Regions from separate parts of the Streptomyces sp. NPDC030021 genome, predicted to be linked through region 2. Evidence: riboswitches for the same ligand, from Rfam matches in the RefSeq annotation. Region 2 holds a riboswitch; the other holds the start of a gene.

Region 1 (3,541 bases), on a different contig from region 2:
GGCTGATGGACCTGGCCTACCTGGCCGCCAAGTGGGCCTCGGTGGTCGCCCGCTGGACCGGCCACGACCTGGTGTTCCTGTCCACGGACGTGGCGCCGCCACTGGCCGGGGCCGCCGGGCTGCTGCTCGGTGCCGGGTTCGTCGTGCCGCTGGTCGGCGGGTCGGCGACATGGGTGGCCCTCGGCCAGTACCGGCGGCTGCGCCCGCTGTGGAAGGCCCTGCGCGGATTCGCCGCGACCCAGGGACGGACCGTCCCGCTGGCCTGGTGGTCCCCGGTGGGGATCCGGCTCATCCACCGCGAGTCGGTCATCGACGACGGCATCCTGGCACTGGCCGGCTGGTTCGACCCCCGGGTGCGCAGCGCCGCGTACGAGGAGGCCCGGGGCCGGGGCATGGGCGAGGCGCGGGCCGCCACGCTCGCGGACGCGGCCGTCCTGGCGGCCGCCTGCCACCGCAAGGCCGCCGCCGCGCGCGGATCCGTGCCGGGGCCGGCCGCGATCCCGGAGCCCTACCGTCTGGGCCGGCGGCCCCTGACCGCCCTGGCCGACGCGTTCCGTACCTCCGACATCGTCGCCGCGGCCCGTGACGCGGACACCGCCGGCACGCCGGACCTGAACCCCGACCCGGTCGGCGTGTGAGGCGCACAGCCCCGGGGAAACGCGACGCCCCGGACCGAGGGCCGGGGCGTGCGTGCGTGCGCGTGTGAGCGCGGGCGTGCGTCGTACGCGGGATCCGCGCGGTGGGATCAGAGCTCCGCGAGGTCCAGCCCGGCCTGCGCGGCGGCCGCCTGCACGGTCTGCTCCAGCAGTACGGCGATGGTCATCGGGCCGACACCGCCCGGCACCGGAGTGATCAGCGAGGCCCGGGCGGCGGCCGACTCGAAGTGCACGTCGCCGACGTTGCCCTCGTTGTAACCGGCGTCCAGGACCACCGCGCCCGGCTTGATGTCCTCGCCCCGGATGAACTCGGCCTTGCCGACGGCGGCGACCAGCACGTCCGCCTGGCGCACGATGGAGGGCAGGTCCTGGGTGCGCGAGTGGCAGTAGGTGACGGTGGCGTTCTGCTCCAGCAGCAGCATCCCGGCCGGCTTGCCCAGGATCGCGCTGCGGCCGACGACGACGGCGTGCTTGCCGGTCAGGTCCACGTCGTAGGCGGCGAGCAGGCGCATGATGCCGCCGGGGGTGCAGGAGACGAAGCCCGGCAGCCCGAAGCCCATGGCGGCGAAGGAGTGCATGGTGACCCCGTCGACGTCCTTGCCCGGGGCGATGGCCTCGAAGGCGGCGCGCTCGTCGATGTGGTGCGGGACGGGGTGCTGGAGCAGGATGCCGCTGATCTCCGGGTCCTCGGACAGCGCGGTGAGGGTGGCCACCAGCTCCTCGGTGGTGGTCCCGGCCGGCAGCTCGACGTGGCGGGAGGTGATCCCCGCCTTGGCGCAGCGGTTCTGCTTCATGCGGACGTAGGTCACGGAGGCCGGGTCCTCGCCGACCAGCACGGTCGCGAGGCAGGGCGCGGTGCCGGTGCGCTCGGTGATCTTCGCCGCGTAGGCGGCGGTCTGCTCCGAGATGCGGCGGGCGAGGGCCGTGCCGTCCATCAGCTGGGCGGAGCCGGCGGCAGAGGCGGGGGCAGTGGCAGTCTGGGCAGTCGTCACGGGGTCTCCTGAACGTCGCTGCGGATCGCGGTTCGCCCAGGCGCGCGGCAGCCGACGTACCGGAGGTCCACAGGTACGCCGGGCCGCTCCCCGGTGGTGATCCACCCGAACGCCAGTCACGGCCCGCCGACCACTGTAGTCGACATATCCGGTGGTTGTCGGGCGTCCGACCTGGGACGATCAATACATGACGCGTACTTTCGACCATCTTGTCGCCGAGGCCGAGTCCGTCTCGGTGGACGGCTGGGACTTCTCCTGGCTCGACGGCCGGGCCACCGAGCAGCGCCCCTCCTGGGGGTACCAGCGGCTGATGGCCGAGCGCCTGGCCCAGGTCCGGTCCGCGCTGGACATCCAGACCGGTGGCGGTGAGGTCCTGGCCGGGTGCGCTCCGCTGCCGCCGCTGACGGCGGCGACCGAGTCCTGGCCGCCCAACATCGAGAAGGCGACGCGGCTGCTGCACCCGCTGGGCGCGGTGGTGGTCGCCGACGCCGACGAGCCGCCGCTGCCCTTCGGCGACGCGGCCTTCGAGCTGGTGACCAGCCGGCATCCGGTGACCATCTGGTGGGAGGAGATCGCGCGGGTCCTGACGCCGGGCGGCAGCTACCTCTCGCAGCAGGTCGGTCCGGCGAGCGTCTTCGAGCTCGTCGAGTACTTCCTCGGCCCGCAGCCGGAGGAGGTCCGGCGCGCCCGGCACCCCGACGACGCGGTCGCCGACGCCGCCGCGGCCGGCCTCGAAGTCCTCGATCTGCGCTCCGAACGTCTGCGCACGGAGTTCCACGACATCGGAGCCGTGATCTACTTTCTACGGAAGGTGATCTGGATGGTGCCCGGCTTCACGGTCGGGCAGTACCGGGACCGGTTGCGTGAGCTCCACGAACGGATCGAACGCGAAGGTCCGTTCATCGCTCACACCGCCCGCTTCCTCATCGAGGCCCGTAAAACGGGCTGATCTGAAGGGCGGACGGATCTGCGCCGGATCGGGTTGCGTGGCCACAGCGTGGCGCAGGTCACTCAATTCAGCGCGTAACGAATCGACTCGGGCATGCGATGAACCGACAGGTGTCCTCGCGCGGCCCGGAATACAGACCCCCCTCGGGTCTGTTTCCCGAGTTCGCGCGATGATGTCCCGCCCACCCTTAATCTGTTCGCAACGAGAGGCTCCTTGTGTCGCTCAGCCCGTCCCGTACGTTCCCTCCGGAGATCGCCGAATCCGAGGCCCTTGTCGCGCTCGTCGAGCGCGGCCGCGAGCAGGGCCACATCAACGGTGACGACGTGCGCCAGGCCTTCGAGGCCGGCCGCATCCCGGTGGACCAGTGGAAGCGGGTCCTGCGCAGCCTGAACCAGGTCCTGGACGAGGAGGGTGTCGCCCTCCACGTCAGCGCGGCCCCCGCCACCAAGGCTGCCGCCAAGAAGCCCCGCAAGGCTGCCGCCGCCCCGGCCCGCACCGTGGCCAAGAAGGCCACCGCGGCGCCGCGCCCCATCGGCGCCCGTAAGACCGCGGCGACGGCCGTCACCACCACCGCCACGGCGATATCCGCTTCGTCGGCCGCAGCCACCGGGGACGAGGCGTCGGCCGAGGCCGCCGCCGAGCCGAAGAAGCGCACGGTCAAGAAGACCGCCGTGAAGAAGACCGCCGTGAAGAAGACCGCGGCGAAGAAGACCAGCGCCAAGGACGCCGACGAGGGCGAGACCCCCGTCGCCGAGGGCGAGGACTGGGCTGCCGAGGACCTCGCCGACGAGGCCGAGGACGAGGCGCCCAAGGCCGGCGGCACCCAGGGCTTCGTCCTGTCCGACGACGACGAGGACGACGCCCCGGCGCAGACGGTCATGGTGGCCGGTGCCACCGCCGACCCCGTCAAGGACTACCTCAAGCTCATCGGCAAGGTGCCGCTC
Region 2 (3,541 bases):
CCGCCGACCAGCAGGTTCAGCTCCCGGTGCAGGTGCTCGCCCAGCTCGGTGGCGCGGCCCTGGAACTCGCCGGTCCGGAGCATCGCGATGACCTCCAGCGCGACCGCGCACGCGAGCGGGTTCCCGCCGAAGGTGGACCCGTGCTGGCCGGGACGGAACACCCCGAGCACGTCCCGGTCGGCGACCACGGCCGACACCGGCACCACGCCGCCGCCGAGCGCCTTGCCGAGGATGTAGACGTCCGGGACGACCCCCTCGTGCTCGCACGCGAAGGTCCGGCCGGTCCGTCCCAGCCCGGACTGGATCTCGTCCGCCATGAAGAGGACGTTCCGTTCGCGGGTCAGCTCCCGTACGCCGCTCAGGTACCCGGCGGGCGGCACCAGCACCCCCGCCTCGCCCTGGATCGGCTCCAGCAGCACGGCCACGGTGTTCTCGGTGACGGCGTGGGACAGCGCGGTGAGGTCCCCGTACGGAACGATCTCGAAGCCCGGCGTGTACGGGCCGAAGTGGTCGCGGGCGTCGTGGTCCGTGGAGAAGGAGACGATGGTCGTGGTGCGCCCGTGGAAGTTGTCGGCGGCGACCACGATCTTGGCGTGCCCGTCCGGGACGCCCTTGACCTCGTAGCCCCACTTGCGGGCGGTCTTCACCGCCGTCTCCACGGCCTCCGCCCCCGTGTTCATGGGGAGCACCATCTCCTTGCCGCACAGCGCGGCGAGCTCGGTGCAGAAGTCGGCGAAGCGGTCGTGGTGGAACGCGCGCGAGGTGAGCGTGACCCGTTCCAGCTGGGCGCGGGCGGCGTCGATCAGACGGCGGTTGCCGTGCCCGAAGTTGAGGGCCGAGTACCCGGCGAGCATGTCGAGGTATCTGCGGCCCTCGACATCGGTCATCCACGCGCCTTCCGCGGACGCGACGACCAGGGGCAGCGGATGGTAGTTGTGCGCGCTGTGCGCGTCTGCGGAGCGGATGGCATCAGCAGTTGTCGACACGGGGTCTCCGATCGTCCGTCCGGCGGGGTGGAGCGCCGGGTGAAGCGGTGACGAGGGTGGCGTCACCTTCTTATCGTCGCTCGTATCGCGGACGCAGAAACCTCTCTCCCGGCGCGCCCGCTAAGGTGTCCGGTACGCACGGCGACTGGCGTACGGAGAACCAACTCCGGGGGAGTCGTGCGCGCTCGACCGCATACAGGGCCGCTCGCCTGGGCCTCGCGGGGTACCGATCACATCGACCCCGGAGGAGCCCGCCATGTCCGCGAGCCGCCATCCCGCCCTTTTCGCCACCGACCCCGAGCTGGCGTCCTTCGTCGCGGCGGAGGAAGTGCTGCAGGCGCAGACCCTGCGCCTGATCCCCAGTGAGAACTACGTGTCCGCGGCCGTCCTCGAAGCCTCCGGCACCGTGCTGCAGAACAAGTACAGCGAGGGCTACCCCGGCCGCCGCTACTACGAGGGCCAGCAGAACATCGACCGCGTCGAGGCGCTGGCGATCGAGCGGGCCAAGGGCCTGTTCGGCGTGGACCACGCCAATGTCCAGCCGTACTCCGGCTCGCCGGCCAACCTGGCCGTGTACCTGGCCTTCGCGAAGCCGGGCGACACCGTGATGGGCATGGCCCTGCCGATGGGCGGGCACCTGACGCACGGCTGGGGCGTCTCGGCGACCGGCTCCTGGTTCCGGGGCGTGCAGTACGGCGTCCGCGCCGACACCGGGCTCATCGACTACGACGCGGTGCGCGAGCTGGCCCTCGCCGAGCGGCCCAAGCTGATCTTCTGCGGCGGCACCGCCCTGCCGAGGACCATCGACTTCGCCGCCTTCGCGGAGATCGCGCGGGAGGCGGGCTCGATCCTGGTCGCCGACGTCGCCCACATCGCGGGCCTGATCGCGGGCGGCGCACACCCGTCCCCGGCGGACCACGTCGACGTCATCTCCACCACCACGCACAAGACGCTGCGCGGTCCGCGGGGCGCGATGCTGATGTGCCGGGAGGAGCACGCGAAGGCCATCGACAAGGCGGTCTTCCCGGGCCTGCAGGGCGGCCCGCACAACCAGACGACGGCCGGTATCGCGGTGGCGCTGCACGAGGCCGCGCAGCCGTCCTTCGTCTCGTACGCCCACGCGGTCGTCGCCAATGCCAAGGCGCTGGCCGCGGCGCTGCTGCAGAAGGGCTTCGACCTGGTCTCGGGCGGTACGGACAACCACCTGATCCTGATCGACCTGACGGGCAAGGACGTGCCGGGCAAGATCGCGGCCAAGGCCCTGGACCGGGCGGGCATCGTCGTGAACTACAACACGGTGCCGTTCGACCCGCGCAAGCCGTTCGATCCCTCGGGCATCCGCATCGGCACGCCGTCGCTGACCTCGCGGGGCCTGTCGACCGAGCACATGCCGCTGGTGGCCGACTGGATCTCGCGCGCGGTCGACGCCGCCGCGAAGGGGGACGAGCAGGCGCTCGCCGTGATCCGCGCGGAGGTCACGGACCTGATGGCCGCGTTCCCGGCCCCGGGCCTCCCGCTGTCCTGACCTGCGGCACCGCTGCCGGGGCTCTGCCCCAGACCCCCGCGCAGCGGTGTTGGCCCGGCCCGTCCCGGGACGGAAATCGGTCGCTCGGCCGGGGCGGGATCCGGACGATCCGCAACCGCCGGGTACCCCGGCGCGGGGCGGCCGGACCCGGCGCGACCCGGAAGGATCCGGCCGCCGGCGGGCACGGGCCCGCCCCCGCACCTGAGAGAATGAAGCCATGGCTTCTGATCGTCCTCGCGCGCTCTCCGGCATCCAGCCCACCTCCGGTTCGTTCCACCTCGGGAACTACCTCGGAGCCATCCGCCAGTACGTCGCCCTGCAGGAGACGCACGACGCCTTCTACATGGTGGTCGACCTGCACGCGATCACCATGCCGCAGGATCCGAAGGATCTGCGCGCGAACACCCGCCTCTCCGCCGCCCAGCTGCTGGCCGCCGGCCTGGACCCCGAGCGCTGCACGCTCTTCGTCCAGAGCCACGTGCCCGAGCACGCGCAGCTCGGCTGGGTCATGAACTGCATCACCGGCTTCGGCGAGGCCAGCCGGATGACCCAGTTCAAGGACAAGTCCGCCAAGGGCGGCGTCAACAGCGCCAGCGTCGGCCTGTTCACGTACCCGATCCTGCAGGTCGCCGACATCCTGCTGTACCAGGCGAACGCGGTCCCCGTCGGCGAGGACCAGCGCCAGCACATCGAGCTGACCCGTGACCTGGCGGAGCGCTTCAACCAGCGCTACGGCCGGACCTTCACCCTCCCCGCCGCGCACATCGTCAAGGAGGTCGCGAAGATCTACGACCTCCAGGACCCGGCGATCAAGATGTCGAAGTCCGCGTCGTCCCCCAAGGGCCTGATCAACCTCCTCGACGAGCCCAAGGTCACCGAGAAGAAGATCAAGAGCGCGGTCACCGACACCGAGGCCGAGATCCGCTTCGACTCCGAGAAGAAGCCCGGCGTCAGCAACCTGCTCACGATCTACTCCACCCTCACGGGCGAGACGATCACCGAGCTGGAGGCCAGGTACGAGGGCAAGGGC

What was found. A riboswitch is a leader RNA that binds a small molecule or an ion and turns the genes downstream of it on or off. The one in region 2 is predicted to bind ZMP and ZTP.
Region 1: it holds a riboswitch for ZMP and ZTP, as region 2 does, so the genes downstream of both, ACZ4YL_RS01495 (bifunctional 5,10-methylenetetrahydrofolate dehydrogenase/5,10-methenyltetrahydrofolate cyclohydrolase) here and ACZ4YL_RS17730 (serine hydroxymethyltransferase) in region 2, are expected to answer to the same signal.

What each region holds. Positions count from the first base shown of each region.
Region 1 is NZ_JBVIAH010000001.1:342,057-345,597, forward strand. Features, by position in the region: gene ACZ4YL_RS01490 (MAB_1171c family putative transporter) at 1-638, shown strand, start outside; gene ACZ4YL_RS01495 (bifunctional 5,10-methylenetetrahydrofolate dehydrogenase/5,10-methenyltetrahydrofolate cyclohydrolase) at 746-1,591, opposite strand; ZMP/ZTP riboswitch at 1,676-1,778, opposite strand; gene ACZ4YL_RS01500 (class I SAM-dependent methyltransferase) at 1,836-2,597, shown strand; gene ACZ4YL_RS01505 (RNA polymerase sigma factor) at 2,813-3,541, shown strand, end outside.
Region 2 is NZ_JBVIAH010000008.1:107,351-110,891, reverse strand. Features, by position in the region: gene rocD (ornithine--oxo-acid transaminase) at 1-986, opposite strand, end outside; ZMP/ZTP riboswitch at 1,118-1,208, shown strand; gene ACZ4YL_RS17730 (serine hydroxymethyltransferase) at 1,243-2,511, shown strand; gene trpS (tryptophan--tRNA ligase) at 2,729-3,541, shown strand, end outside.